2 regions of the Stenotrophomonas sp. YJH_SMC_81 genome follow, and region 1 is predicted to be linked to the other one. Evidence: riboswitches for the same ligand, from Rfam matches in the RefSeq annotation. Region 1 holds a riboswitch; the other holds the start of a gene.
What was found. Region 1 has a riboswitch for glycine ahead of gcvP (aminomethyl-transferring glycine dehydrogenase). Riboswitches for the same ligand answer to the same signal wherever they lie in the genome.

Region 1 (14,627 bases):
CACGGTGGCCCTGTGGGGCTTGATGCGCCACCTGTGCGAACGCCGCAACCTGGCTGCCTTGTGGCTGGCGGGGTTCGCCGCTGGCCTCGGCACGGTGACCAAAGGCGTGGGTTTCCTGCCGCTGCTGATGGTCCTGCCGTGGTTCGGCTGGTGGCTGTACCAGCGTCGCCGCGGGCGCAGCGTTGACGGCCCCCACCCGGCAACGCTGCTGTGGCTGATCCCGGCCTTCCTGCTGGGCGTGTCGGTGTGGCTTGCGCCGCTGGGCTGGGCCCTGCTGCACACGCCCAGCGCCGAACTGCAGGCCTACGCGCATGAGCTGTTGTTCAAGCAGACCGGTACCCGCTATGCCAACGCCTGGCACCATCGCCAACCGGCCTGGTACTACCTGCAGGTGATCCTGACCCTGTGGCTGCCGGGCAGCCTGCTGCTGCCGCTGCTGTTCAAGCCGTGGTGGCGCCGCATCCGCCGGGGCGACCGCCGGCAGTGGCTGCTGCTGGGTTGGGCGCTGCTGGTGCTGGTGTTCTTCAGCGCCAGCCCGGGCAAGCGCGAGGTCTATGTGCTGCCGATGCTGCCTGCGATGGCACTGGCGGTTGCGCCGTTGTTGCCGGGCTTGCTGCGCCGGCTGTGCGTGCGCCGGTATCTGTTCGGCTACAGCGTGGTGCTGATGCTGGCCACCGGCGTGCTCGGCGCGATGCTGATGACCGAGCACCCGTGGGCCTTGGCGCAACTGGAGCGCCGGGCCATGCCCGATACGCTGCTGCCGGTGCTGGGTGATGGCCTGCTGACCTTCGCCATCGCGCTGGCCACGTTGGCCGTCTGGTTGCGGGTGCGCCGCGCCACGACCCTGGTGCTGCTGACCCACGGCATGCTGTGGATGCTCTACGGCCTGGTGCTGATCCCGGCACTGGATCCCTACGCATCGGCATCGGCGCTGATGCGCCGCGTCGGCGCGCGGATCGGTCCGGACGCCGAATTGGCGCTGGTCGCCTGGCGCGAGCAGAACCTGCTGCAGGCTGACCGCCCGGTACGCGAGTTCGGCTTCAAGCGGCCCTGGGCCGAGCAATGGCACGATGCCGGCCCCTGGCTCGCCGAAGCGCCGGACAAGCGCTGGTTGCTGGTGCTGGACGAGGCGATGAGTCCCTGCGTGGACCGGGCCAAGGTGATCGACATCGGCATGGCCAACAGGAATCGTTGGCAACTGCTTCCCGGTACGGCCTGGGACCCGCAATGCCACGCCGAACGGGCCGGCTCGACCGCCGAAGAAGACTGAACGTTGACTCGTGCCGGGGAAATCATTAACCCGGCGCGAACGAGCGTCCGACCCTTCTCCGACATGCAGGTGACGAGCATGGCTGCGGATTCCCGAACCCGCCTTCCCTCAGCATGCCCGTTCGTCCCCTTGATTCGATCGCGCCGCTTGCGACATCGCCACTGGCGTCAAGATTCGCCGTAACTCACTTTTGGCTGCCTGTCGCAATCGGTCTGCCCGTGTTTGCGCTGCTGATGGGGTTCGGCGGCGACCAGTGGGTGGCCGATCACCTGTTCCGCCTTGAGGGCAGCCGATGGGTGCTACAGGACGCCTGGATCACCCGCACGGTGGTGCACAAGGCCGGCAAATGGCTGAGCACGTCAGCGGCCTTGGTCGCGATCCTGCTGTGCTTCCACCACTGGCGTAAAGGACGCGATCACACCCTGCGGTGGGCGCTGCTTTATGTCGTACTTGCCCTGGCGCTGGGCACCGGCGTGATCTCCCTGCTGAAGTCACTGGTGCCGATGGAATGCCCTTGGGACTTGCTGCGCTACGGCGGCCACCAGCCATTTATCGGGCTTTTCACCGCACGCCCCGCTGGCATGGCCGCGCAGGCCTGCTTCCCGGCCGGGCACGCCAGTGCCGGCTACGCCTGGCTGTGCCTGTACTATTTCGCCCTCCTATGGCGCCCGTCGTGGCGCTGGGCCGGGTTGTGGATCGGCCTCGGCGCCGGTTTGGTGTTCGGCATCGGCCAGCAGCTGCGCGGTGCGCATTTCCTTTCGCATGACGTCGCCACTGCATTGATCTGCTGGCTGCTTTCGCTCGGCCTGTATCTGATCGCCAAGCGCGTCCTGACACACCGTCAACTGAACCATGCCAACCGCCAGGAGGCAAACGCATGAGCGCATCGGTCCAACGGCCCGCCCGCCTCCCCGCCCTTGCGGGTCTGCGCCACTGGCGGCCGCAGCTGTCCACCGAAGCGCTGATCGCGCTGACCAGCCTGTTCTTCGCGGTGGCCGGCAATGGCCTGTTCTGGCACAGCGCGATGGCCAGCCATCCAGGCAGCCTGCGCTACGCGCTTTCGCTGCTGCTGTTGCTGCTGGGTGCTCACGGCGTGCTGCTGGGCATCCTGGTCTGGCGCTGGAACGCCAAGGTGGTGATCAGCCTGTTGCTGCTGGTGACCGCATTCGCCGCGCACTACATGAGCCGCTACCACATCTACCTGGATGCGGACATGCTGCGCAACGTGCTGGCGACGGACCCCAAGGAAAGCCGCGAGCTGATGACCGTGTCGCTGCTGTGGCCGGTACTGTTGCTGGCCGTGTTGCCGATGGCGGTGTTGTGGCGCGTGCAGCTGCGTCGCCGCAGCTGGGGCCGCACCCTGCTGTGGCGGCTGGGCTTCCTGCTGGTGGCCGCGGTAACCGCCGTCGGCGGCGCGTTGATCTCGTTCCAGGATGTTTCAGCACTGATGCGCAACCAGCGCGAAGTGCGTTACCTCGCCACCCCGGCCAACGTGCTGCTGGGCATGCCGCGTGCGCTGCGTGGCGACAACCCGGTGCAGCGCGCACCGAAGCTGCCGATCGGCACCGACGCCAAGGCCACTCCGCGAGCGCCGGCCAGCAAGCCGCGCCTGCTGGTGATCGTCATGGGCGAGACCGTGCGTGCGCAGAACTGGGGCCTCAACGGTGGCCGCAACACCACTCCGGAACTGGCGCAGGCCAGCGTGATCAATTTCCCGGACATGCATTCGTGCGGCACCAGCACGGAGGTCTCGCTGCCGTGCCTGTTCTCGCCGTGGGGCCGCCACGACTACGACGAGAAGAAGATCCGTGCGCACCAGTCGCTGCTGCACGTACTGAACCGCGCCGGCATCGCGCCGCTGTGGCGTGACAACCAGTCCGGCTGCAAGGGCGTGTGCGAGGGCCTGGACTTCCAGTCATTGTCCGACGCCACCACACCCGGCCTGTGCGCCGATGGCCGCTGCATGGACGAGATCCTGCTGCAGGACCTGGCCACCCAGGTGCGGGCCAAGCCCGGCGACCGGGTCGTGGTGCTGCACCAGCTGGGCAACCACGGCCCGGCCTATTTCGAGCGCTATCCGCCCGCGTTCCGCCGCTTCACCCCGACCTGCGACACCCGTGACATCGGCCGCTGCTCGCGCGACGAGATCACCAACAGCTATGACAACGCCGTGCTGTACACCGATCACTTCCTGACCAAGACCATCGGCACGCTGCAGGGCATGCAGGACTACGACACGGCGATGATCTACCTGTCCGACCATGGTGAATCGCTGGGCGAGAAGGGCCTGTTCCTGCATGGCGTGCCGTATGCGATCGCACCGGCCGAGCAGACCCGCGTACCGATGACGATGTGGTTCTCGCCGGGCTTCGCCAGCAGCCGTGGGTTGGACCTGCAGTGCGTGCGCAAGCGTTCGGCGGCCTATACAGACCACGACAACCTGTTCCCGTCGGTGCTGGGCCTGATGCAGGTTAAGACGGCGCTGTACGAGCGCGACCGCGACGTGTTCGCCAACTGCGAAGGTTGAGGGGTGTTTGGCAGGGCTTGCAGCCCTGCACCTGCAGGGGCAACGGCAACGGCCGAAGCAACAGCAGAAGCGGGTTTCCTGAGGGGTGGCGGGGTGGGTCCGGTTGCGGGGGACGCTGCAAGTACGTCCATGTAAGCTCGGTCGCCGCATCCATGCGGCTCACGCCCCCGCAACCGGCCCCACCCCGCCTTCGACAGTTTTCCGCGATCTGTTGGAACGATCTTGGGGTCAGATCCGTTTTCCGGAAGAAAACGGATCTGACCCCATTTTGATTGTCGATACCTGACAGATGTGTCGACCAAGGTCGACACCTACCAACAGCCGCCACGATCTGTCAGACGTGGGGCGGTGTGGGCTTGCAGGACCGTTGGCGCCATGGATGGCGCCATCGAGCCCCCATGGATGGGTTTACAGCGTGTCCTGCAAGCCCACACCGCCGCGCCATCCCACGGATACCCCGCTGTTGCGGTTGCTTCGGCGGTTGCTGTTGCTTGTGCTCTGGCCTCTGCGGGTGCCGGGCGCCGCCCGGCCGACTTCCGCCACTTGCGGTGGCAGCGACGGCCCACTAGCCTTCGGCCGTCGTTCACCACCCAAGGACCGCCCGTGAAACACCGTCATCTCCTGCTGGCCTCGGCAATCGCCGCCGCCACGCTGGCCCTGGCCGCCTGCAAGAAGGAAGCTGCCCCAGGCACCGATACCGCCAGCAGCAGCGCTCCGGCCGGTGAAACCGCCGACCAGTTCGTGGCCCGCATCAATGCCGAATTCAAGGCCGCTTACCCGGAGATGACCTCGGCGCAGTGGCTGTCCTCCACCTACATCAACGGTGATTCGGAACGCATTGCGGCCAAGGCCAACGAGCGTTCGCTGACGCAGCTCAACAGCTGGATCGAACAGGCCGCCAAGTTCGACGGCAAGCCGATGAGCGAGGACAGCAAGCGCGCGATCCACCTGCTGAAGCTGATGTCCTCGATGCCTGCACCGCGCGACCCGGCCAAGCTGGCCGAGCTGACCCAGATCGCCACGCGCATGGAAGGCAGCTACGGTGCCGGCAAGTACTGCACCGATGCCAATGATCCGAACTCCTGCCGCCAGCTGGGCGAGCTGGAACAGGTGCTGGCGCGCAGCCGCGACTATGACAAGCAGCTCGACGCCTGGCAGGGCTGGCACAGCACCACCAAGAGCATGCGCGGCGACTACCAGAAGTTCGTCGGCCTGGTGAACGAAGGCGCCAAGGGCATGGGCTTTGCCGACGCCGGCCAGATGTGGCGCAGCGGCTACGACATGCCGCCGGAGCAGATCGGCCCGGAAACCGACCGGCTCTGGGAACAGGTCAAGCCGATGTACGAGCAGCTGCACTGCTATGCACGCGGCAAGCTGGACAAGACCTACGGCAAGGACAAGGCCGAAGTGGGCAACGGCCTGATTGCCGCGCACCTGCTGGGCAACATGTGGCAGCAGGACTGGTCGAACCTGTGGGACCAGCTGGAACCGTACCCGGGTGCCGGCAGCCTGGACATCACCGCTGCACTGGAAAAGCAGTACCAGGCCAACCTGAGCGCGGCGCTGGCCAAGGCCGGCAAGGACGCCAACGTGGCGGCCCAGTACAAAGCCCAGCGCGAAGCCGAACTGCGTACCGCCAAGCAGATGACCGAACGCGCACAGGACTTCTATGTGTCGCTGGGCATGCCGTCGCTGCCGCAGTCGTACTGGGAACGCACCCAGTTCATCAAGCCCGACGACCGCGATGTGGTCTGCCACGCCAGCGCCTGGGACATGAACATGGAAGGCGATGTGCGCACCAAGATGTGCATCAAGCCGAACGAAGAGAACTTCACCACCATCTACCACGAGCTGGGCCATATCTATTACGACCTGGCCTACAACCCGCTGCCGCCGCTGTTCCAGGGCGGTGCCAACGATGGCTTCCATGAGGCGATCGGCGACACCATCGTGCTGGCGATGACGCCCAAGTACCTCAGCTCGATCGGCCTGGTCGATGCACCGACCGAGAGCCGCGAAGCGGTCATCAACAACCAGATGCGCATGGCGCTGTCGGGCGTGTCGTTCCTGCCGTTCGGGCTGATGATCGACCGCTGGCGCTGGGGCGTGTTCGATGGTTCGATCACCGCCGACAACTACAACAAGGCGTGGTGGGACCTGAAGGCCAAGTACCAGGGCGTGGCCCCGGCCAGCCCCCGTGGCGAGGAATTCTTCGATCCGGGCGCGAAGTACCACGTGCCGGGCAACACCCCCTACACCCGCTACTTCCTGGCCCGCATCCTGCAGTTCCAGTTCTACAAGGGCCTGTGCGATGCAGCCGGCTACAAGGGCCCGCTGCACGAGTGCACCTTCTACGGCAACAAGGAAGCCGGCCAGAAATACTGGGCGATGCTGAGCAAGGGTGCCAGCCAGCCGTGGCAGGCCACGCTGAAGGAGCTGACCGGCACCGACAAGCTCGATGCCGGCCCGATGATCGAGTACTTCACTCCGGTCAACGAGTGGCTGAAGCAGCAGAACGAAGGCCAGATGTGTGGCTGGCAGGCCAACGCGGCCCCGGCGGCGAAATGAGAAAAGGGGCGGATCCGCAAGGATCCGCCCCTTCTCCGTGTTGTAGAGCCGAGCCATGCTCGGCTCTACAGATTCGGCGCGATCAGCTGTCCTTCTTCGCCGCCATCGCCGCGGCCAGTTCCGCCTTGAATTCCTCGAAGGTCTGGCCCTTCTCTTTCGCTTCGGCGTGCGCGGCGTCGCGCAGCGCATCGGAGTACATCAGGCGCACCGGCGTGCCGTTGCGCTCGTGCAGTTCACCGGCCTGCATGATCAGCGCCAGTACCTGTGCGGCGGAGTCACTGTGGCCGGCGATACGGCCGTCCATGCCCAGCACCCATTCGCCGTCGCGGCGCACGACACCGGCCAGCAGGGTGCGCTGCGCGTCGCGCAGTTCGGCATGCGGCTCCACCGGCGAGGCCTGGGCAGCGGCCTTGTTGGCGGCCTGCTTTTCCTGGCGACGGCGCTGGTCGCGGCGGGTCTTGGAGCTGGTGGACATGGTGCAATACCGCTGCGAGGGGGGCGCAAGGATAGCGCACCCCACCCGCCACGCCGCTTCACACCCCCTCAATCCAGCACTTTGCCGTGCCGCCAGTAGCCCATGAAGCTGATCGCGCGGCGATCCAGCCCGCAGTCGCGGACCAGATGACGACGGATCGCCATCACCGCCGCTGCCTCGCCTGCCACCCAGGCATACAGCGGCCCGACCACGCGGGTATCGGCCTGTTCCCAGAGGATCTGCGTATCGACGTCGATCTCCTCCGGCGCATCGCCGGCAGCCACGCCCGAGGCCGCTGCCAGCCGCGCCTGCACCGCCTGCAACAGAGGCGCCCCGTACGCCGCGCGCCCGCGCGGCAGCCAGACCAGCTCGGCGGAAGCCGGTGCCTTCAGCGGCACCGCGTCGCCGGCCTGCGCCACTTCCAGCAGCGCCAGCGTACGCGGCGGATCCACCATGGCCGCCAGTTCCTCAAGAATGCCGGCCACCGCCGGTAACGCGGTTTCATCGGCCACCAGCAGCACCTGGCCGACGCCGGCCGGCGGCTTCCATTCCCAACCTTCGCTGCTGTCGGCACAGTCGGCATCGGGAGCCAGCAACACCACACGGTCGCCGGGGCGTGCATGGATGGCCCAGCGCGAGGCCGGCCCGGTCTCGCCATGCAGCACGAAATCAACATCGACTTCGCCCAGCTCTGCACGCAGCTGGCGGATGGTATAGGTGCGCATCGGCGGGCGCTGATCGTCCGGCAGCGCCCGGTAGCGGGGATACCAGTCCTCGCCGCTGGGCACCTGTGGCAGGTCCTGCCCGGGCAAGGGGAAGAATACCTTGATGCGCTGGTCCGGGCCTTCGGTCTTCATCCGCGCCACGTCGGCGCCGGTGAACACCATGCGGTCCAGGGAAGGGGAAAGAACGCGGCGCTCCTTCAGCGCCACCTCGAACAGGCGGTAGGTCTGCTGCGCAGCCATGGCGAAACCTCATGCAACGACATTGGGTCGGCTGGCTGTCGTGCACCCACGCACCGGCTGGCTGGAATGCCCAGCCTAGTCCGGCCGTTCCCTGCCGCAAGTGTTTCGGGCATCGCGGCCCACCCTACCCCTGCGCGCTGCTCAGTGACCCGTGCAGGCTGCCTGCGCCGCGCGCTCGCGCTGGTGTTCCCAGTACCAGAACACGAAACCGGCGCCGAAGAACGCCGCCTGGCCCAGTGCCAAGTGCAGCGGGCTGCCGCTCAGCAGTGGTGACACCACGCCGGCCACCACGGTGCTGATCATCAGCTGCACGAAGGCCTGCAGCGACGAGGCCAGGCCGCGCTGATGCGGGTACATGTCCAGCACCGCCAGCGCCAGGATCGGGAAGATCAGCGCCATGCCCATGCCACCCAGGAAGATCGGCAGTACCGCCCATGGCAGCACGAACTGTGGCGACAGCACCACGTAGCCAACGTTCAACAGCACTGACAATGCGCACAGGCCGAAACCAATGGAGACCTGGCGGGTGGGCGTGGTGTGCCCGGCCATGCGCCCGGACAGGAATGAGCCGGTGGTCATGCCGCCGATGGTCGGGATGAACAACCAGGCGAAACCGCCCTCGCCCAGGTGCAGGTGCTGCATCACGAACACCGGCGCCGAGGAGATGTACAGGAAGATTCCACCAAAGCCGATGCTGCCGGCCAGCGCCAGGCGCAGGAAGCGTGGATTGAAACCGATGCGCACGTAATCACGCAGCAGCACGCGCGGCGACAACGGCACGCGCGCTTCGACGGGATGGGTCTCGGGCAGGTAGCGTGCAGTGGCCGCCAGCAGGACCAGCCCGAACACCACCAGGAACCAGAAGATCAGCGGCCACCCCGCGCCACTGAGCAGGATCCAGCCACCGATGATCGGCGCGATGGCCGGGGCGATGCCGAACAGCATGGACACCTGGCTCATCAGCCGCTGCGCGTCATGGCCGTGGTACAGATCGCGGATCACCGCGCGGCCGACGATCATGCCGACACCCGCCGACAGGCCCTGCAGCGCACGGAACGCCAGCAGCGTGGTCAGGTCGGTGGACAGTGCGCAGCCCACCGAGGCGCCGACGAACACCACCAGGCCACCGAGGATCACCCGCTTGCGGCCCCAGGCGTCGGACAGCGGACCGTGCGCCAGGCTCATCAGGCCGTAGAACAGCAGGTAGACGCTGATGGTCTGCTGCACCGCCACCTCGTCCACCGCCAGGCGCTGGGCCAGCTGCGGGAAGGCCGGGAAGATGGTGTCGATCGAGAACGGGCCGAACATGGCCAGGCCGGCAAGCAGCAGGGCCATGCGGCGGGTGGAGGGAGCAACAGCGGCGGTCATGGGAAAGGCGTCCGGCAGGGCCATGCGCGGCACGCACGGCGGGCGCCGGTCCCTGTCTGCAGGGAGGGCGCCAGATGAATTCGGGTATCTGGCCATCATAGGTGGGGATTGCGCCTGATGCCATGCAGCGATGCACAAAACGCACGTCCGGGCCATCGGCCATTCAGGCGCAGCGGCCAGGCCCGTAGACGGCCAGCGGGCCCGCAACGGGCTATAATCGGCGGGCAACACGGTGGGAGAAGCGGAACACCGCTGCCGAAGGCGCAACGCCCGTAATCGCTCAGGCCCGATACCACCCGTAACAGAACTCTGGAGAGACCGGTTCGATCCGGCGCCGAAGGGGCACGAAGCTGCGGTTTTCCGCGCTTCCAAACTCTCAGGCAAAAGGACAGAGGGGCGCCCCGCAGACCGCCGACCGGCGGCTTGTGCCCGTGCGTGTGCCCTTTCCTGACGGATCCTTCGCCATGTCCCAGAACACCCCTTCCCTGCGTGAGCTCGAGCACCACAATGCGTTCGTCGAGCGCCACATCGGCCCCAACGATGCCGAGATCGCGCAGATGCTCGACGTCGTCGGCCACGCGTCGCTGGATGCGATGACCGATGCCATCGTGCCGGCCAAGATCAAGTCGCCGGCGCCGCTGGCGCTGCCGGAGTCGATGACCGAAGTGCAGGCACTGGCGAAGATCCGCGCGATCGCCGACAAGAACACCGTGCTGCGCAGCTTCATCGGCCAGGGCTACTACGGTACCCACACCCCGAACGTGATCCTGCGCAACATCCTGGAAAACCCGGCCTGGTACACCGCTTACACCCCGTACCAGGCCGAGATCTCGCAGGGCCGCATGGAAGCGCTGATCAACTTCCAGACCCTGTGCGCCGACCTCACCGGCATGGAGATCGCCAACGCCTCGCTGCTGGACGAAGCCACTGCCGCCGCCGAAGCGATGACCCTGGCCAAGCGTTCGGCCAAGTCGAAGTCGGACACCTTCTTCGTGCACGACGCCGTGCACCCGCAGACCCTGGAACTGCTGCGCACCCGCGCAGAACCGATGGGCATCGTGCTGCGCGTCGGCACCCCCGCCGAAGCACTGGAAGCGGAAGCCTTCGGCCTGCTGCTGCAGTACCCGGACACCTTCGGCCAGATCGGCGATTACAAGGCCCTGGTCGAGGCCGTGCACGCACGCGGCGGCTTGGTGGCCGTGGCCACCGACCTGCTGGCGCTGACCCTGCTGGCCGCACCGGGCGAATGGGGCGCGGACATCGTGGTCGGCAACAGCCAGCGTTTCGGCGTGCCGTTCGGCTTCGGCGGCCCGCACGCCGCGTTCATGGCCTGCCGTGACGCCTACAAGCGCTCGATGCCGGGCCGCCTGATCGGTGTCTCCATCGATGCCCAGGGCAACCCGGCCTATCGCCTGACCCTGCAGACCCGTGAGCAGCACATCCGCCGCGAGAAGGCGACGTCGAACATCTGTACCGCACAGGTGCTGCTGGCGGTGATGGCCTCGATGTATGCGGTCTACCACGGTCCGGAAGGCCTGACCCGCATCGCCCGGCGCACCCACCGCCTGGCTTCGATCCTGGCTGCGGCACTGCGCAACGCCGGCGTGCAGGTCGGTGGCGACTTCTTCGACACCCTGCACATCACCGGCGTGCATGCCGATGAGATCCACGCCAAGGCACGCGCCGCCGGTTACAACCTGCGCGCGATCGACAGCGACTCGGTCGGCATCAGCCTGGACGAGACCGCCACCCGCGCCGACGTGGTCGCGCTGGCCACCGTGTTCGGCGCGCAGGCTGACGTCGAGGCGCTGGACGCCAGCACCGCCGACGCGCTGCCGGCCGGCCTGCTGCGCCAGTCCGCGTTCCTGACCCACCCGGTGTTCAACACCCACCACAGCGAGCACGAACTGCTGCGCTACCTGCGTTCGCTGGCCGACAAGGACCTGGCGATGGACCGCACGATGATCCCGCTGGGCTCGTGCACCATGAAGCTCAACGCCACCGCCGAGATGATCCCGGTGACCTGGCCGGAGTTCTCGCAGATCCACCCGCTGGTGCCGGCCGACCAGGCGCTGGGCTACAAGGAACTGATCGACACGCTGGAAGCGATGCTGGTCGAATGCACCGGCTACGACGCGGTCAGCCTGCAGCCGAACTCCGGCGCGCAGGGCGAGTACGCCGGCCTGCTGGCGATCCGTGCCTACCACCGCTCGCGCGGCGAAGGCCACCGCGACATCTGCCTGATCCCGGACTCGGCACACGGCACCAACCCGGCCTCGGCGCAGATGTGCGGCATGAAGGTCGTGGTGACCAAGACCGATGCCAACGGCAACGTCGACGTCGAGGACATCCGCCTCAACGCCGAGAAGTACAGCGACCGCCTGGCCGCGATCATGATGACCTACCCGTCCACGCACGGCGTGTTCGAGGAAGAGGTGGTCGAGATCTGCGAGATCATCCACAAGCACGGCGGCCAGGTGTACACCGACGGCGCCAACATGAACGCCCTGGTCGGCGTGGCCAAGCCGGGCAAGTGGGGTTCGGACGTTTCGCACCTGAACCTGCACAAGACCTTCTGCATCCCGCACGGCGGTGGTGGCCCGGGCGTGGGCCCGTGCGCGGTCAAGGAGCACCTGGCCCCGTTCCTGCCGGGCAAGCTGGGTGACAACGGCCCGGTCGGCATGGTCAGCGCGGCCAGCTTCGGCAGTGCTTCGATCCTGCCGATCAGCTGGATGTACATCGCGATGATGGGCCGTGAAGGCCTGCGCAAGGCCACCCAGGTCGCGCAGCTCAACGCCAACTACATTGCCAAGCGCCTGGCTCCGCACTTCAAGACCCTGTACACCGGCCGTAACGGCCTGGTGGCGCACGAGTGCATCCTGGACGTGCGCCCGCTGGAGAAGACCAGCGGCATCGGTGCCGAGGACGTCGCCAAGCGCCTGATCGACTTCGGCTTCCACGCCCCGACCCTGAGCTTCCCGGTCGCGGGCACGCTGATGGTCGAGCCAACCGAGAGCGAGTCGCTGCACGAGCTGGATCGCTTCATCAACGCGATGATCCAGATCCGAGAGGAAATCAGCGCGATCGAAGACGGCCGCCTGGACCGCGAGGACAACCCGCTGAAGAACGCGCCGCACACCGCCACCGCGGTGACCGCCAGCGAGTGGACCCACGCCTACCCGCGCGAACTGGCCGCCTTCCCGCTGGCCAGCCTGAAGCAGAGCAAGTACTGGCCGCCGGTGGCACGCGTCGACAACGTGTACGGTGACAAGAACGTGATGTGCGCCTGCATCCCGGTCGATGCCTACAAGGATGATGAAGTCGAGGCTTGATTCCTCACTGCATCGATAAAGAAAAACGGCCCGCGCAAGCGGGCCGTTTTCATGAGGGCGTGTGAACCAGGGTCCACACCCACAGTTACCCGATCACGGGTCCGGCATCTGTCCCAGGCTCAACTGCCACGATACGCCGAAGCGGTCCTGCACCCAGCCATAGCGGTTGCTGAAGTCGTAATCACCCACCGGCATCAACCAATGGCCGCCCTCGCCCAGCACGCGTGCCGCACGCTCGAACTGCTCGGCACCGGAACACTCGACGAACAGCGAGATCGACGGGCTGAAGGTGAAGTCGTGCACATCCAGGCTGTCGAAGCACAGGTAATGGGTGCCACCGAGCAGGAAGATGGCCTGGCGGACCTGTCCGGGTACGCCGGCGCCGGCCCCCTCGGGGTGGCGTTGCAGGGCCAGCAGGCGGAAATCGGCAAAGGCTTCGGCGTACAGGGCCAGCGCGGCCTCGGCCTGGCCGGTGAACATCAGGAAGGGACGGCTGCGCAGCATGCGGTACTCCTGGTCGACGGGCCGCTGGCGGCCCACACGATCAGGATGGCACGGCGGATGTATGCCGGCTGTAGAGCCGAGCCCGCGCTCGGCTGGCGACTACGCGAACAGCAGCCGACCACAGGGTCGGCTCTACAGAAACTACAGCAACCGCAGCCGACCGTAGGGTCGGCTCTACAGCTTCAGTCACGCCTCGCGCATGCGCCGGGCGATGGCGCTGCCGGCGGCGATGGTGGCGGTCAGCGCCACCATCGACAGGAACTGCAGGCGGGTGTGCGCCTCGCTCAGCAGCAGGCCGAAGATCAGCGCCAGGATCGCCAGCGCGCAGCAGGTCAGCCACGGGAAACCGGCCATGCGGAACGGCAGCCGGGTACCCAGGCGATCGGCGCGGCGGCGCAGTACCAGCTGCGAAACCAGCGACAGCGTCCACACCAGCAGGCAGGTGGAACCGACGATGTTCAGCAGCACCGGCAGCACCCGGTCCGGGAACAGCAGTTCCATCACCGTGGCCGCAAAGCCGAACAGCACGCTGGCCAGCACGGCGATGACCGGCACCTGCCGCGGATCGGTCCAGCCCAGCACGGCCGGTGCTTCGCGGCGCTGCGCGAGCGAATACATCATGCGCGAGGCGCCGTAGAGGTTGGCATTGAGTGCCGACAGCAGCGCGATCACCGCGATCAGGGTGATCGCAGTGCCGGCGCCCGGAATGCGCGCTATGTCCAGCACGGCGGCGAACGGCGACTTCAGTGCTTCGCTGGTCCAGGGCACCACGGCGATGATCACGCTCAGCGAGCCGATGTAGAACACCAGGATGCGCCAGGCCACGGTACGGATGGCACGGGCGATGCTGCGTTCGGGATCTTCGGTTTCGGCCGCCGCAACGGCGACGATTTCGGTGCCGCCGAAGGCAAAAACGACAACCAGCAGCGCCGCACCGATCCCGGCCAGGCCCTTCGGTGCGAAACCGCCGTGTCCGGTGAAGTTGCTCAGGCCAGGTGAGGTGACCTGCGGCAGCCAGCCCATCAGCAGTGCCACGCCGATGGCAATGAAGGCCAGGATCGCCGCCACTTTCAGGATGGCGAACCAGAATTCGAACTCGCCGAAGTTCTTCACCCCGAGCAGGTTGATCGCAGTGAAGAACAGCATGAAGGCCAACGCAGCCATCGGCACCGGCACCACCGGCCAGACCGTGGCAAGCAACCCGGCCGCACCGACCGCCTCGGCGGCGATCACGATCACCAGCTGCACCCACCACAACCAGCCGACCGTGGCGCCAGCGGTGGCGCCCATGGCATCGGCGGCGTACACCGAGAACGCGCCGCTGGTCGGTTTGGCCGCCGCCATCTCGCCCAGTGCGTTCATCACGATGATCACCAGCGCGCCAGCGACCAGATACGAGACCAGAACGGCCGGACCGGCCGCCTGCACACCCACGCCCGAGCCGAGGAACAGGCCGGCGCCGATGGCACTGCCCAGGCCCATCATGATCAGCTGGCGGGGCTTGAGCGAATGTCCGAGGCGGGACGACGAAGCGGTCGGAATCGAATTGGGCATCGGCGGGGCTGGCGGCGGGCTACAGGGGCGACACCTTACCCTGTCCCAGGCCCGCGGGGATAGG
Region 2 (14,627 bases), on a different contig from region 1:
GCTGGCGCGCGAACAGCTGCTGCAGTTGAGTCGCGGCGAAGCCAGCGACAGCGTGGACCGTGCCGTCGATCTTGCGATCAGCCGCCTGCGCCGCAAGCTCGGGCAGGCCGCGTCCGGCGCTGAAGCCCTTGTGCAGACACTGCGTGGCGAAGGGTACCGCTTCAACGCGGAGGTAGGGGTGTTGTGAGCAGCCGGTGGTCAACCACCCGCTGGATCGCGATGCTGGCCTTGGCCAGCCTGCTGCTGGCAACCCTGGTCAGCGTTGCGGTAGTGGGGTGGATGCCCCGGCCCGCGCCGCCACCGATGCGGCTGGACCATGCGATGCAGGTGCTGCGTGGGGAACAGGCGCCGGCGCCACTGGGATTGCATATGTCGACGCAGGACGCGCCACCCCGGGGCAGCGCCAGTGACTGGCTCACCCAGTTGGCGGCGCTGCAGATGGACCTGCCGGCCAGAAATGTACGCCTGGTGTGGACGGGGCAGGGCAGGGCGCCCGATGTGCAGGTCATCGAGGGTGGCGCGGTACTGGACGCCTCCGCTCGTGCTGGCGTGCTGAAATCGCAGGCCGCGTTGCTGACCGCCATGCAGTGGCCGCCGTTCGAACTGGGGATGCGGCAAGCCGATGGCCGATGGCGGGTGGTCGGCAGCGACCACAGTGACCTGGCGGCCTGGCGCCGCCAGGTGATGCTCGCCCTGCTGGGCGGTGCGATCCTGCTGGCCCCTCTGGCGGCGTGGGCGTCGATCCGGTTGGGGCGCCCGCTGCGACGCCTGGCTGAAGCCAGCGCACGGGTCGACCTGCAGGCCGAAACGCCATTGCCTGATGACGGTCCACGCGAAGTGCAGGTACTGGCCACAGCGATCAGCACCGGTCGCGAACGTCTGCGCGCCCAGGCACGGGACATGACGCATATGCTGGCGGCCGTGGCGCATGACCTGCGCACGCCCTTGACCGGCCTGCGCCTGCGCGCGGAGTTCGCTCCCGCGCCACAGGCCGCCAGGATGGTGGCAGACATCGAGCGCATGGATACGATGATCGAGCAGGTGCTCGACTACGCACGCGGTGAGCTGCAGCCGTTGCAGATGCGGATGCTGGATCTTTCAGCGCTGCTGGAGGACTGCGTGCAGGCGGCGCTGCTGCGCGGGGTCGACATTTCCCTTCAGGGCCCGGATACGTTGCCGTGGCATGGCGATGCGCTGCTGCTCCGGCGCGCGGTCGACAATCTCATCGACAACGCCGAGCGCTACGCGGGCGCCGTGGAGCTGTGGGTCGCCACGGCGGGTGATGGAGTGCAGCTGGACGTGATGGACCGCGGCCCTGGCATCGCCGAGATCGATCGCGCACGCCTGCTGCAACCGTTCCAGCGCAGCGAGGGCTCGCGTAGCCGCGCCACCGGGGGCGCCGGACTTGGACTGGCCGTGGCTGCCAACGTGGCGAAGCGCCACGCGGGCGAACTTCAGCTGTTGCACCGCGAGGGCGGGGGGCTGATCGCGCGGCTGCTGCTGGGACGCACTTCCTGAGTCAACTCCGATTTGCTTCCACTGGCCACCCCTCCATATGATTAGGCGCCTAATCATGAAGTGAGGAAAGGATGATCGAAGCCAAGCATCAGGCGTTGCTGGAGGAAGCGCAGCGGCGCGGCCACGCCAACATCGCGCAGCTGCGCCTGTGCTTCCAGCTGCTCTCGTTGTCCTCGTCGATCGATCGCGACTGCGCTGCACGGTTGGCACCGCACGGGCTCAGCGAGGGTCGCTTCATCGTGCTGTTCCTGCTGCACGGGGCCGGCGGCGCACTGGCGCCGCACGCGCTGGCCGAGCGCGCTGGCGTGACCCGGGCCACCATCAGCGGCCTGCTCGATGGCCTGCAGCGCGAAGGCCTGCTGCAGCGTCGCAGCGATGACGAGGATGGCCGTCGTCTGCAGATCGTGTTGACCGCACCGGGCAAGCGTTTGGCCGAGTCGCTGTTCGAGCGGCACACTCAATGGATCAGCGGCCTGTTCAACGGCCTGGATGCTGATGAACGGCAGCAGCTGTCACAACTGCTGCACAAGGTCTGGCAGCACACGGACACCGGGCGGGAAGCCGCCGCATGAGCACGCCCATTCCCGCGGAACGGCTGCGTGCACTCAACAGCGGTGGTGCCGCTGCCACGCATCTGGCCGAATGCCTGGCAGTGGATTTCGCCGCGCTGTTGCAGGGGGTGGCACCTGTGCTCGAGCCGGAAGCGCTGCAACGTATGCGCGACGCCTCCGGCAAGGGCATCACCCAGCGCATGGCGCTGGCGGCGCGGTTGCTGCACGAAGCCGGCCAGGGTGATCCCGCGCACTGGCAGGCACACGCATCAGACACCGTGCGTGGCTGGGCCTGCTACCTGATTGGCAGCGATGCCGGCGCGGCGCTGCCGGCCAAGCTGCGGGCGATGCGTCCGCTGGCTGACGACCCGCACTTCGGCGTGCGCGAATGGGCATGGCTGGCGCTGCGCAGCGACATCGTTGCCGCACCGTTGCAGGCGCTTGAGTACCTGCAGGTGTGGACGCAGGAAGCATCGCCTTACCTGCGCCGCTTCGCCTGCGAAGCGCTGCGCCCACGAGGCGTGTGGTCCACGCATATCGCGCTGTTCAAGCAGCATCCAGAACTCGCGTTGCCGATGCTGGAAGCAATGGCCAACGACCCGGAGCGCTACGTGCAGGACTCGGTCGGGAACTGGCTCAACGATGCCGGCAAGACTCAACCGCAGTGGCTGCGTGAGCTGTGCGCACGATGGCAACAGCAGCACCCTGGCGATGCCAATGCCTACATCCGCAAACGCGCCATGCGCTCGTTGCGGTAGTGCCGGCCGCTGGCCGGCAACCTCATCAACCTCAAGGAAGGCCTTCCATGTCCTACACCCTCATCGAGCTCTACACCGCTCTGGCCACCTTGTAACAGCGCCTCCGGAGGCGCACGGCACATGCGTCTGTCACCCGGACGCGGTAAACAGGACATTGCCCATGTCCATCCGCAGGGAAGTTGATCATGCAGAGCACGCTCCAGGTAACGCTGTACGGCCCGCAGGGCGATACGCCGGCACTGCAGCTGCCGCAGATGGAAGGGCCCTCGGTGGCCATCCCGGAAGCGGTACTGCGCCGGCTGGTGTCCGATCTCTACACCACCCGTTCCCTGCTCAATCCCGAGCAGCTGGACGAGGCCCGGCAGGAGCTGGACCGCGTGCTGGAGCGCTGGGCCGACATCCACGAAGGCCTGCTGCTGGACGTGGAAGTGCATGGAAGATGAGCGACCTTGCACGGCGGCCACCGCGTGGGCTGCGCGGTCAGGCGCATCACTGAACCGCGCGCCCAGTTGCGGATGAAACATTTTGCACTGCGCAAAAGCTGTGCTATCAATAGATCCCATGAACGCAGCCGCCACCCGCTTTTACTGGTATTACTTTCCGAAGCCACTGGCGGAGGAAGGACTGCGCTCACCCTGAAGAAAGCTTCAGACGCATTCCCGAAAGCCGCCAGCGAACCTGGCGGCTTTTTTCATGCCGCCACGCTGGGGACCCCCAACGTTCCGGAGATCTCCTGCAATGCCCCCGCACACCGACGACCTGCGTATCCGCACCATCGAACCGCTGACACCGCCCGCCCAGCTGCTGGCGATGCTGCCCTGTGACGATGAGGCTTCCGACACCGTCAGCGCCTCGCGCGCGGCCCTGCACCAGATCCTGCACGGCCGTGACGACCGCCTGGCGGTGGTGGTGGGCCCGTGCTCGATCCACGACCCGAAGGCCGCCATCGAGTACGCCCAGCGCCTGAAGCCGCTGCGCGACGCGCTGGCTGGCGAGCTGGAAATCGTCATGCGCGTGTACTTCGAGAAGCCGCGCACCACGGTGGGCTGGAAGGGCCTGATCAACGACCCGGACCTGGACGGCAGCTTCAGGATCGACAAGGGCCTGCGCGTCGCCCGTGGCCTCCTGCGCGACATCAACAAGCTCGGCCTGCCGGCCGGTGTTGAATTCCTCGATGTGATCTCGCCGCAGTACATCGCCGACCTAGTGGCATGGGGCGCGATCGGCGCACGCACCACCGAAAGCCAGGTGCATCGCGAGCTGGCTTCGGGGCTGTCGTGCCCCGTCGGCTTCAAGAACGGCACCGATGGCAACGTGAAGATCGCCGCCGACGCGGTGGGTGCGGCATCCAACCCGCATCATTTCCTGTCGGTCACCAAGCAGGGTGGCACTGCCATCGTGTCGACCACCGGCAACCCGGATTGCCATGTGATCCTGCGCGGTGGCAAGCAACCGAACTACGACGCTGGCAGCGTGGCTGAGGCCTGCCAGGTGCTGGCCAAGGCCAAGCTGCCGGCGCGCCTGATGATCGATGCCAGCCATGCCAACAGCCTGAAGAACCCCGAGAACCAGCCGAAGGTGATCGACGACATCGCCGCTCAGATGGAAGACGGCGAACAGCGCATCGTGGGCGTGATGATCGAGAGCCATCTGGTCGGGGGCCGCCAGGAACTGGTGGAAGGCCAGCCGCTGGTCTACGGGCAGAGCATCACCGATGGCTGCATCGACTGGGACACCACCGTGACCGTGCTGGAGCGACTGGCTGCGGCCGTGCGTGCCCGTCGTGAAGTGAAGGTGTCCGAAGCGGCGTGAATGAAGCCGCCTGATGGCGGCACGTGTGTGGATGGCGGCCAGCGCCTGCGGGGGTGCGGCCGCGATCAGGGCCGGCCGGAGTTGGAGACCGGCCCATCTGCACCGGCGATGCGCCTGGCGCTGCGCATGAGCGACAGCGCCAGGTACATCGCCGGGGTGGTGCAGTCGATCCGCGCCCAGCATGGAACCCCAGGCGAACGCGAACCTCAATGCACTTCGTCGTGGTACACGAACTTCGGCATTTCCCAGCGGTAGTGGATCGCCATCAGGCGCAGCGCGAAGCCGCCGCCGAGGCAGCACAGGATCGCGGTGGCGTCGGCCACGCCCCACTGCAGCAGCAACAGATACGCCGCGCCGGTCAGCAGCGCGATGATCGCGTACAGCTCCTTCTGGAAGATCAGCGGCACCTCGTTGCAGAGGATGTCGCGCAGCACGCCGCCGAACGCCCCGGTCAGCATGCCGGCGATCAGCACGATCGGCATCGCATGGCCGGCTTCCCGCGCGATCGAGCAGCCGATCAGGGTGAAGGCGATCAGGCCCAGTCCGTCGAGTGCCAGGAAGGTGCGGCGGAAGTGGTGCATCCAGCGTGCCACCCAAGTGGCGATCAGCGCCGCGCATACGGTGAACCCCAGGTACTCGGGATGCTTCACCCAGCCCAGCGGGTAGTGGCCGAGCAGGATGTCGCGCAGTGATCCACCACCGAGGGCAGTGACACAGGCGATCATGACCACACCGAACAGGTCCATGCGGCGGCGGCCGGCAGACAGTGCACCGGTCATGGCTTCGGCGGAAATGGCAATCAGGTAGATGATGGACAGCAGCATGGAACAGGCTCCGGGCGCGGTGGGGCCGGCCATGCGCAACTGCCACCACTGCCTGCGCAATGACGGGATGACGATGACCGGTGCCGCTCCCGCTGTCCTTTTGCCTGAGAGTTCAGCGGCGTTGGCCGCGTGCCCCTTCGGCGGATCGTCCCGGGCATGCCCGGTGACCTCTCTCCAGCTCGGCGAGTCGAATGCATGGTTGGTGGGATTCCAGCCCACCGGCCTGAGCGATCATGGGAGCCTGCGCCTTCGGCGGGCGCCAGCGCGGCGCCTCTCTCCTGCATTCGGGCGCCAGTATATCCGCTGCAGTGCAGCACGGCATAATCCAGGCATGGCCCCTTCCGCCCGCCCGTGGTTCCTGTACCTGCTCGAATGCCGCGATGGCAGCTATTACGCCGGCATCAGCACCGACGTGGACGCGCGTTTCGCCGCCCACCAGGCCGGCAAGGGCGCGCGCTACACCCGGGCCCGGCCACCGCTGCGCGTGCTGGCCGTGCGCGAATACCCGGACCGGGCCGCCGCCTCACGCGCCGAGTGGCAACTCAAGCAGCAGCCCCGCGAACGCAAGCTGGCCTGGCTGCAGGCGCCGGTCCTGTAGATCCACGCCACGCGTGGATGGGCTACCCGGCCCATGCGATGATCGCCCCGCGCCCAGAGCTGGAGACCCGGATGTCCACGATCGCCCTGCTGTTCGCTCTTTCCGCAGCAACGAGCCCTGCCGCCGACCCGGCCACCCTCGCGGCCATCGAAGCCACCTGCCACGACTACGTCGACGGCCAGCTGGAGGCCGACCCGCAGCGCGTCGCCCGCTCCCTGCATCCGGACCTGGCCAAGCGCGCTGTGCTCGGCGATACACCCGACGAACGCCTGGGCCTGCGCCGGATGTCGAAGGAAGAACTGGTCTCGCTGACGAAGCAGGGCGCGTTGAAGACCCCGAAGGATCAATGGGATCGTCTCTGCACGGTGCTGGACGTGACCGGCAACGCGGCCTCGGTGCGGCTGGAGACCCCCTGGTTCGTCGATTACTTCCACATGGGGCGCTTCGACCAGCGCTGGGTCATCGTCAACGCGTTGTGGTATCCAAAGCCGAAGGCACAGTGAGCGATGCGTGCCGCCGGCAAAGCATGGATCTCCGTCGTCGTGCTGGTCGCCGGCATCGCGCTGCTGCCTGGCCTGCTGTACCTGCTCGGGCTGGCATTGGCAGGCGGTCGGCCGAAGCCGGCCGACCGTGCGCCCAGTGGTGTGGCTGCGTGTAGCAGCGAGCCACGGGCGGGATACCAGCCGATGAACCCCTGGCGCTTTACCGCCCAGTTCTTCGACAAGGACGCGATGAAGAAGGTGCCTGAAGTGGAGCGGGAGGCCTTCTGGATTGCCCGGCGCTACCTGTGGCGGCAACCGCAGCGCGGCATGCTGCGCTGGCATCTCAGCAGTACCGCACTGACGATCTGGATCACCCGGCATTGGAGTGCCGCGCAGATTGCCGACACCGCGAGGAAGGAGGACTTCTGCCGGACCTGGTCGAAACGGCGGGTGTCCGGTGGCCCGATGAACCAGTAGATCCACGCCATGCGTGGAGGGTGTTGACCGGGTCAGAGCCCTTTCCTGTGGAAAGGGATCCGACCCCGTTGCGTGCAGCCCTACCGCCTCGGCCGCCGGTCATCCTGATCATCACCGAAGATGATCCGCGCACTGCGCTGGTAGCTCCAGTACGCGACTGCCCAGTTCAGCAGCACCACGATGCGGTTGCGGAAGCCGATCAGGAAGAACACGTGCGCGGCCAGCCAGAACCACCAGGCCAGCACGCCGGAAAGCTGCAGCCGGCCCAGGTGCACGATCGCGGCCATGCGGCCGATGGTGGCCAGGTTGCCGTAGTCGGCGTACTTGAACGGGCCGGGCTCGGGCTTGCCGTGCAGGCGCGCGCGGATCACCTCGGCCACGTACTTGCCCATCTGCTTGGCGGCCGGTGCCACCCCGGGTACCGGCTTGCCGTCGGCTTGGCTCAGTGCGGCCAGGTCGCCGGCCACGAACAGCTCCGGGTGACCGGGCAGGGTCAGGTCCGGTTGCACCGGCACGCGTCCGGCGCGGTCCAGTGGCACGTCCAGCGTGCGCGCCAGCGGTGAAGCGGCCACGCCGGCGGCCCAGACCACGGTGCGCGCCGGTACGAACTGTTCGCCGAGCTTGAAGCCCTGGCTGTCGATGTCGCTCACCGGGGTACCGGTCAGCACTTCCACCCCCAGCTTTTCCAGTTGGCGGCGCGCCTTCAGCGAAAGCACATCCGGGAACGAGGACAGCACGCGGGGCCCAGCCTCGACCAGCCGCACCCTGGCGCTGGCCGGGTCGATGTGGCGGAATTCGTTGCGCAGCGTGTGGCGCGCGATCTCGGCCAGGGTGCCGGCCAGTTCGACACCGGTGGGACCACCACCGACGATGGCGAAACTCAGCCACGCCGCCTTCTTCGCCGGATCCGGTTCAGCCTCGGCGCGTTCGAACGCCAGCAGCAGCTTGCGGCGCAGCGCGATGGCATCGTCCAGCGTCTTCAGGCCGGGCGCATCATCGGCCCACTGATCGTTGCCGAAGTAGGCGTGGGTGGCGCCGGTGGCCAGCAGCAGGCTGTCGTAGTCCAGCGTGCTGCCATCGGCCATGCGGATCTGCCGCGCCTGCTTGTCGATGGCCACCACTTCGCCGAGGCGGACTTCCACATTGCGCTGGTGGCCGAGGATGTGGCGCAGCGGTGCGGCGATATCCGGCGCGGACAGGCCGGCGGTGGCCACCTGGTACAACAGCGGCTGGAACAGGTGATGGTTGCGGCGATCGACCAGGGTGATGCGTATGCGCTCGCGGGCCAGGGCACGGGTGGCCCAGAGACCGGCAAAACCGCCGCCGACAACGACCAGGTGGGGAACGCGTTCGCGACTCATCGACTCACTCCAGTGGGGGCATCGGGGGAAGCGCCTGGCATCTTCGCACGGCGGCCACCTGTCACGTCAGCGCCGGCCCGGATCGGCGATACTCGGGTTCAGGCAACGGCCCGTGAGGAGCCCATGAGCGAACCGGAAAAGCGCATCGCCCTGTTGATCGACGCTGACAATGCGCCGGCCTCGAAGATCGACGAGGTCCTGGCGGAAGTCGCCCGCTACGGCGTGGCCAACGTGCGCCGTGCCTACGGCAACTGGAAGAGCCCGCGACTGAAGGGGTGGGAAGCGGTGCTGCATGAGTATGCGATCCGCCCGATCCAGCAGTTCGCCTACAGCAAGGGCAAGAACGCTTCGGACATGGCGATGGTGATCGATGCCATGGATCTGCTGTACGCGCGCAACCTTGATGGCTTCGCCATCGTCTCCAGCGATGCGGACTTCACCCCGATGGTGATGCGCCTGCTGACCGATGGCGTGAAGGTATATGGCTTCGGCGAGAAGAAGACGCCCGAGCCATTCGTCAATGCGTGCTCGAAGTTCACCTACCTGGAGGCACTGGGCCAGACCCATGCCAGCGTGCCGGATGCCGAACAGGCGTCCAGCGAGCAGGCCTCGAACGAGCCGGTGGCCAACGACGATGCGCGTCCGCGCAAGAGCGGTGCGGAAATGCGCAGTGACACCCGGCTGGTGAAGATGCTGCGCCGTGCGGTGTCCGCGGCCGAGGGTGAGGATGGCTGGTCGCACCTCGGCCCGGTCGGCAGCCAGATCGGCAACCAGGCTTCGTTCGATCCGCGCAACTATGGCTACGGCAAGCTCAGCGACCTGCTGGCGGCGATCGGCCTGTTCGAGCTGAAGAAGGATGGCAAGTCCTCCTACGTGCGCGCGCTGCCAAAAAAGAACCGGTAGTGCCGGCAAAAGAACCGGTAGTGCCGGCCGCTGGCCGGCATGCTACAGACGCAAGATCCCGCATCCGGCACGCACACACCCGTAACGATCAGGCGTATCGTTGCCGCTCGCATTGCCAGCAAAGGAAACCCGCATGTTGAAGATCTGGGGCCGCCGCAATTCCAGCAACGTCCGCAAGGTGCTGTGGTGTGCTGAGGAAATCGGCCTGCCGTACGAATCCATCGAGGTCGGTGGCAGCCACGGCGGCACGCAGACGCCGGAGTACCAGGCGATGAATCCCAACGGCCTGGTGCCGGTGATCGAAGACCACGGCCTGCCGCTGTGGGAATCGAACGCCATCGTGCGCTACCTGAGCGCCCGCTACGCGCTGGGCACCCTGTACGCCGAGGACCCGATGGAACGCGCCCAGGCCGAGAAGTGGATGGACTGGAGCACTTCGCGGATGGCGCCGCTGTACAGCGACCTGGTCTGGGGCATCATGCGCACCGCGCCGGCCGACCGCGACGAAGCGCGGATCAATGCCGCCATCGTGCGCGCCGGTGACTACCTGGCGATGGCCGACGCCACCCTGGCCAGGCAGCCGTGGCTGTCGGGCGAGACGTTCGCGATGGGCGACATCCCGCTGGGCTCGCTGGTCTATGCCTGGTTCGAACTGCCGATCCAGCGACCGGAGCTTCCGCACCTGGCGGATTGGTATGCGCGCCTGCGCGAGCGGCCGGCCTACCAGCGCGGCGTGATGTCGCCGCTGACGTAAGCACTGCCCGGTACTGAAACGCAGCCGAGCACGGCTCGGCTCTAAGGTAGTGCCGAGCCATGCTCGGCAGTGCTCTACGGGATCAATACAGGTCCGTTGGATCCACATCCAGCGACCAGCGCACCTTGCGCGCTTCCGGCAGCGCATAAAGCTGCGGCACCAGCTGCGCGAGCACGCCATGCAAGGGTGGCCGCTGCGGCGCCGACAGCAGCAGCTGTGTGCGCTGGTAGCCCGCGCGCCGCGGCATCGGCGCTGGCATCGGGCCGTACGCCTCCACCACGTTCTGCTCGCCCAGCAGCTGCCGCGCAGCCAGCAGGAACGCATTGGCATGCTCCACCTGCTGCGCTTCGGCGCGCATCAACGCCAGGTGCGCGAACGGGGGGAACCCTGCGGCTTGCCGCTGGTTCAACTCGGCCTGCGCGAACGGGTGGTAGCCACCGCTCACCAGGGTTTCCAGCAGCGGGTGACCCGGGTGATGGGTCTGCAGCCAGACCTCGCCGGGGTCACGTGCACGCCCGGCGCGACCGGCCACCTGGATCAGCTGCTGCGCGAGTTTCTCACTGGCGCGGAAGTCAGCGGAGAACAGGCCTTCGTCGATGCCGACCACCACCACCAGGGTCAGCTTCGGCAGGTCGTGGCCCTTGGCCAGGATCTGCGTGCCGACCAGGATGCCGGGCTGGTCGCCCAGTTTCGCCAGCTGCTGTTCCAGCGCATCGCGGCGTGAGGTGGTGCCACGGTCGATGCGCACCACCGGGAAATCGGCGAAGGCGGCGGTGAGGTGTTCTTCCAGGCGTTCGGTGCCGATGCCCTGCGGCTGCAGCGCCAGGCTGCCGCAGGCCGGGCATGCCAACGGCGCCGGTTGGCGCGCGCCACAGTGGTGGCACTGCAGGCGTCGGCCGCCACCATGCACGGTCATCGGCGCATCGCAGCGCTGGCACGGCGCGGTCCAGCCGCAGTCGTGGCACAGCAGCACCGGTGCATAGCCGCGGCGGTTCTTGAACACCAGCACCTGCTGGCCACGCTGCAGGTGTTCGCCGATGCCGGCCAGCACATCGGCCGAGAGGCCATCGTGCAGCGGCCGCTTGCGTACATCGAGGATGCGCACGCGCGGTGGCCGTGCATCGCCGGCGCGCTGCTTCAGGCGCAGGTGCGTGTAGCGCCCGGCGTAGGCGTTATGCAGCGTTTCCAGCGAAGGGGTGGCACTGCCGAGCAGCACCGGAATGCCCAGTGCCTTGGCCCGGACCAGGGCGAAATCGCGCGCGTGGTAACGGATGCCGTCCTGTTGCTTGTAGCTGCCGTCGTGTTCCTCGTCGACGATCAGCAGGCCAGCCTGCGGCAATGGCGTGAACACCGCCGAGCGGGTGCCGACGATGACCCGTGCTTCGCCACGCGAGGCGGCCGCCCAGACGCGCGCGCGCTCGTTGTCGTTCAACCCCGAATGCAAGGCGTGCACGGCGATGCCCAGGCGGCCGCGGAAACGTGCCAGGGTCTGCGGGGTCAGGCCGATTTCCGGCACCAGTACCAGCGCCTGCCTGCCCTGCGCCAGGCAATGGATGATCGCCTGCAGGTAGACCTCGGTCTTGCCGCTGCCGGTCACGCCGTCCAGCAGGAACGGCTGAAAGCCGTCGGCAGCGTTGATCGCAGCCACCGCCCCGGCCTGGTCCGGGTTGAGCGTGGGGCCGGGCAGCGGCTGCGCATGCTGCGGTGCCACCGTCATCGCCACGCGCTCGGCCAGCGCGCGCTTGGCCAGGCTGCGTGCAGCGGTGCGCCAGTCGGCCATGCGTTCGCCGAGCACGTCCTCATCCACGATCGCTCCGGCCAGCAGCTCGGCCAGCTGCCGCGGACGGCTGCCGGCGCGCAGCTTTTCGCGCTGGGCGTGGCCTTCGGTGGTCAGCTGCCAACCCCAGTGATGTGTGTCGGGCAGGGCCTCGCCATGGCGCAGCGGTCCGGGCAGGGCGGTGCTCAGCACCTCACCCAGCGGCGCATGGGTGTAGCGCGCCAGCCACTGCAGGCTCTGCCAGAGTTCGCCCTGCAGCAGCGGCTGCCGGTCGCACCAGGCCAGCGCCTGGCGCAGTCCCTGGCCGTCGTCGGTCTGGCCGTGGCCAGCCACCACGCCGACCAGCTCGCGGTTGCCGAACGGCACCTTCAGGCGGCAGCCGACCGCGGCCGTGGGGCCATCGCCCTCCGGCGACAGGTAGTCGAACAGGCGCGGCAGGGGGACGGGCAGGGCGACCTGCAGGGTCGGAATGGGCGAAAGCATCGGGCCAGTGTAACGGGCCATGCGCGCGCGAATGGCAGGGGAGACGTGCCCGGGCGACGACCGCTGAATCATAAATGTCACCTAAATATCGGTGTCCATTGGAGATTCAGTCTTATCCACATGTTCTGTGGATAACGTTGTGCGTTACCGGTCGACGGCAACCCAGGAGGCCGATGGCGACGAGCTCACGCTTGTGTTGGTCAAAAAATCGCCACACTTGAAAGGCATTCAAAATCAACAACTTGAGTGTGAAACATTGCTGAAACAGAGTGAATTCAGCTGCATGCCGCAATTTCCCGCGCGGGGAGCGTGGTGCTGTGCACAACCTGCAGCACGAAGTGCCTGTGGGCGCAAGTCCTACGGGTGCCGATGGGCTGCCGCTATCATGCCGGCAGACCTTTGGAGTGACCGATGACGGCTGTGCCCGCCCCTGTTTCCTCGACCGCGGCCGGCGCGCTGTCGGCGTTCCTGCGTGGCGTCGAACGCCGCGCCCTGGTGGTGGCTGAACTGCAGTGCGGCGATGCCGCGCGTGCCGAGCAGACCCTGGTGGCAGTGATGCGCGCGTTTGCGGCGGTCGCCAGCGACCTGCCGATGGCGCAATGGCCGACCCGCTTCTGGACCCTGCTGGGCCAGCGCCAGGCGCTGCGCGAGCCGGCGGGCGGGCAGTGGGCGCCGTCGTTGGCCGCGTTGGGCGCGATGCCGCCACTTCCACGACTGGCGCTGCTGCTGCGGGTGGGCGGCAGCCTGGACGAGGGCATCGCCATGCGCGTGCTCGACCAGGACGAGGCCGGCTACCAGCACCTGCTGGCCGATGCCTGCCCGCGTGACGCCCAGGGCCGGCCCGATGCCGTGGCCTGGCGCCAGTTGGCCGAGCAGGTACAGGCGCGTGTCCGTGACCTGCCGGCCGCGCGCCTGCAGCAACTGCAGCAGCCGGCCGCACCCACCACCCACAATGAAGCACCGGCCTCCAGCTGGCGCGCACCGCAGCGGGACGAGCGTGCGGCCGCCAACGCCAAGCGCCGTCGGGCGAGTGCCAAGCCGCGCTGGCGCGGTCCGCTGATCCTGTTGGCGACCGTGGCGGTGCTGCTGGCCGCGGCGCTGGGTTGGCGCTACCTGCAGGGACATTCGTTCGGCAGCGATGCACCCTTGCCGGAGGGCGTGGTGGGCGAAGCCGGTCCGGTGACCGTGGAAGCCCTGCCACCGAGCAAGGTCGACGCCACACCGGACGCGGGCCAGGCGCAAGCCAATGATGACGCAGCGATGCTGGCAGACCGCGACTACCCGCTGGTCGCCGATGCCGACCTGTACGCGTGGATTGCCGCGGGCGGCCCGCTGCCGGTGGATGAATCGCAAGCCAAGCCGAGCCGGCCGGAGCCGGCCAGTGCCACGCTGGAAACGGCTGCCGCCGATGAATAAGTCCGTGCTCGCCAGCCTGCTGCTGGCCCTGCCGCTGTCGCTGTCCGCCGCACCGCAGCCGTTGAGTGTGCCGTTGCCGCCACCAGTTCCGGGCAGTTCGCCGGCCACGCCGGCGTCGGCCGCTGCAACAGCACCTGCGGAATTCGCCCAGCTGGATACGCAGCAGCAGCGACAGCGCCGTGCCGACTACGCCGCCTGGCGCGCATTGCCGGAAGCAGAGCGCGAGCGCATCCGTCAGGCGGCTGCGCGCTTCAATTCGCTGCCGGCCGATCAACAGCAGCGCATGCGGCAGCAATTCCAGGCGCAGGATCAGGCGTTCCGCGACGGATGGCGGCTGGGCCCGCAGCTGGGCCTGGAATTCCCCAAGCTGCACGGACTGTTCGGATTCGTGCCACCGGAGCAACGCGAGACCGCGCTGGCCGTGCTGCGCCAGCTCAACCCGGCGCAGCTGGCCCAGCTGGCCCTGGTCGCGCAGCGCACGCCGCCGCAGGAACGCGACACGGTACGCAGCGCCTTCCTCGCCGTGCCCGCCGCCGAGCGCGACAGCTGGCTGAAGCGCCAGGCCGGCCAGTAGAAAAGGGGACGGAGGGGATTAAGTCGCATCCGGCACTAACGGGCCTGATACGACTTAATCCCCTCCGTCCCCTTTTTTGTGTGGGGCGGCTGAAACCCAGCATTCACGCCATGTCATGGGAATGCAGGCGCCGCCCGCGTAAGATGAGCGCCCGCAACCCGGTGCCTGTGCCCTTCGCGCGCAACCGCAGTTCGCGTCAAGCACCTTATGTCTACTGCAACCTCCACGCCGCGCTTCAGCAAGGAAGTCGGCGCCACCGGTCTGCTCGCCCTGCCGCTCGTGCTGGGCCATGTGTCCACCGGTCTGATCTCCTTCGTCGACAACGTGATTGCCGGCCAC

Region 2: linked by a shared signal. The riboswitch ahead of AC5P8U_RS04655 (trimeric intracellular cation channel family protein) and the one ahead of gcvP (aminomethyl-transferring glycine dehydrogenase) in region 1 are both predicted to bind glycine.

What each region holds. Positions count from the first base shown of each region.
Region 1 covers NZ_JCAFUB010000001.1:523,945-538,571, forward strand. Annotated here, with positions in the region: gene AC5P8U_RS02450 (ArnT family glycosyltransferase) at 1-1,270, shown strand, start outside; gene AC5P8U_RS02455 (phosphatase PAP2 family protein) at 1,384-2,151, shown strand; gene AC5P8U_RS02460 (phosphoethanolamine transferase) at 2,148-3,797, shown strand; gene AC5P8U_RS02465 (M2 family metallopeptidase) at 4,401-6,365, shown strand; gene AC5P8U_RS02470 (hypothetical protein) at 6,448-6,840, opposite strand; gene AC5P8U_RS02475 (siderophore-interacting protein) at 6,909-7,805, opposite strand; gene AC5P8U_RS02480 (multidrug effflux MFS transporter) at 7,947-9,173, opposite strand; glycine riboswitch at 9,473-9,575, shown strand; gene gcvP (aminomethyl-transferring glycine dehydrogenase) at 9,638-12,505, shown strand; gene AC5P8U_RS02490 (VOC family protein) at 12,599-13,009, opposite strand; gene AC5P8U_RS02495 (amino acid permease) at 13,196-14,563, opposite strand.
Region 2 covers NZ_JCAFUB010000002.1:226,471-241,097, forward strand. Annotated here, with positions in the region: gene AC5P8U_RS04625 (response regulator) at 1-187, shown strand, start outside; gene AC5P8U_RS04630 (sensor histidine kinase) at 220-1,518, shown strand; gene AC5P8U_RS04635 (MarR family winged helix-turn-helix transcriptional regulator) at 1,590-2,090, shown strand; gene AC5P8U_RS04640 (DNA alkylation repair protein) at 2,087-2,827, shown strand; gene AC5P8U_RS04645 (hypothetical protein) at 3,013-3,270, shown strand; gene AC5P8U_RS04650 (3-deoxy-7-phosphoheptulonate synthase) at 3,566-4,639, shown strand; gene AC5P8U_RS04655 (trimeric intracellular cation channel family protein) at 4,846-5,463, opposite strand; glycine riboswitch at 5,548-5,651, opposite strand; glycine riboswitch at 5,665-5,754, opposite strand; gene AC5P8U_RS04660 (GIY-YIG nuclease family protein) at 5,795-6,061, shown strand; gene AC5P8U_RS04665 (nuclear transport factor 2 family protein) at 6,133-6,564, shown strand; gene AC5P8U_RS04670 (hypothetical protein) at 6,568-7,020, shown strand; gene AC5P8U_RS04675 (NAD(P)/FAD-dependent oxidoreductase) at 7,101-8,381, opposite strand; gene AC5P8U_RS04680 (NYN domain-containing protein) at 8,505-9,284, shown strand; gene AC5P8U_RS04685 (glutathione S-transferase family protein) at 9,418-10,038, shown strand; gene AC5P8U_RS04690 (primosomal protein N') at 10,121-12,298, opposite strand; gene AC5P8U_RS04695 (hypothetical protein) at 12,710-13,714, shown strand; gene AC5P8U_RS04700 (DUF3106 domain-containing protein) at 13,707-14,288, shown strand; gene AC5P8U_RS04705 (MATE family efflux transporter) at 14,496-14,627, shown strand, end outside.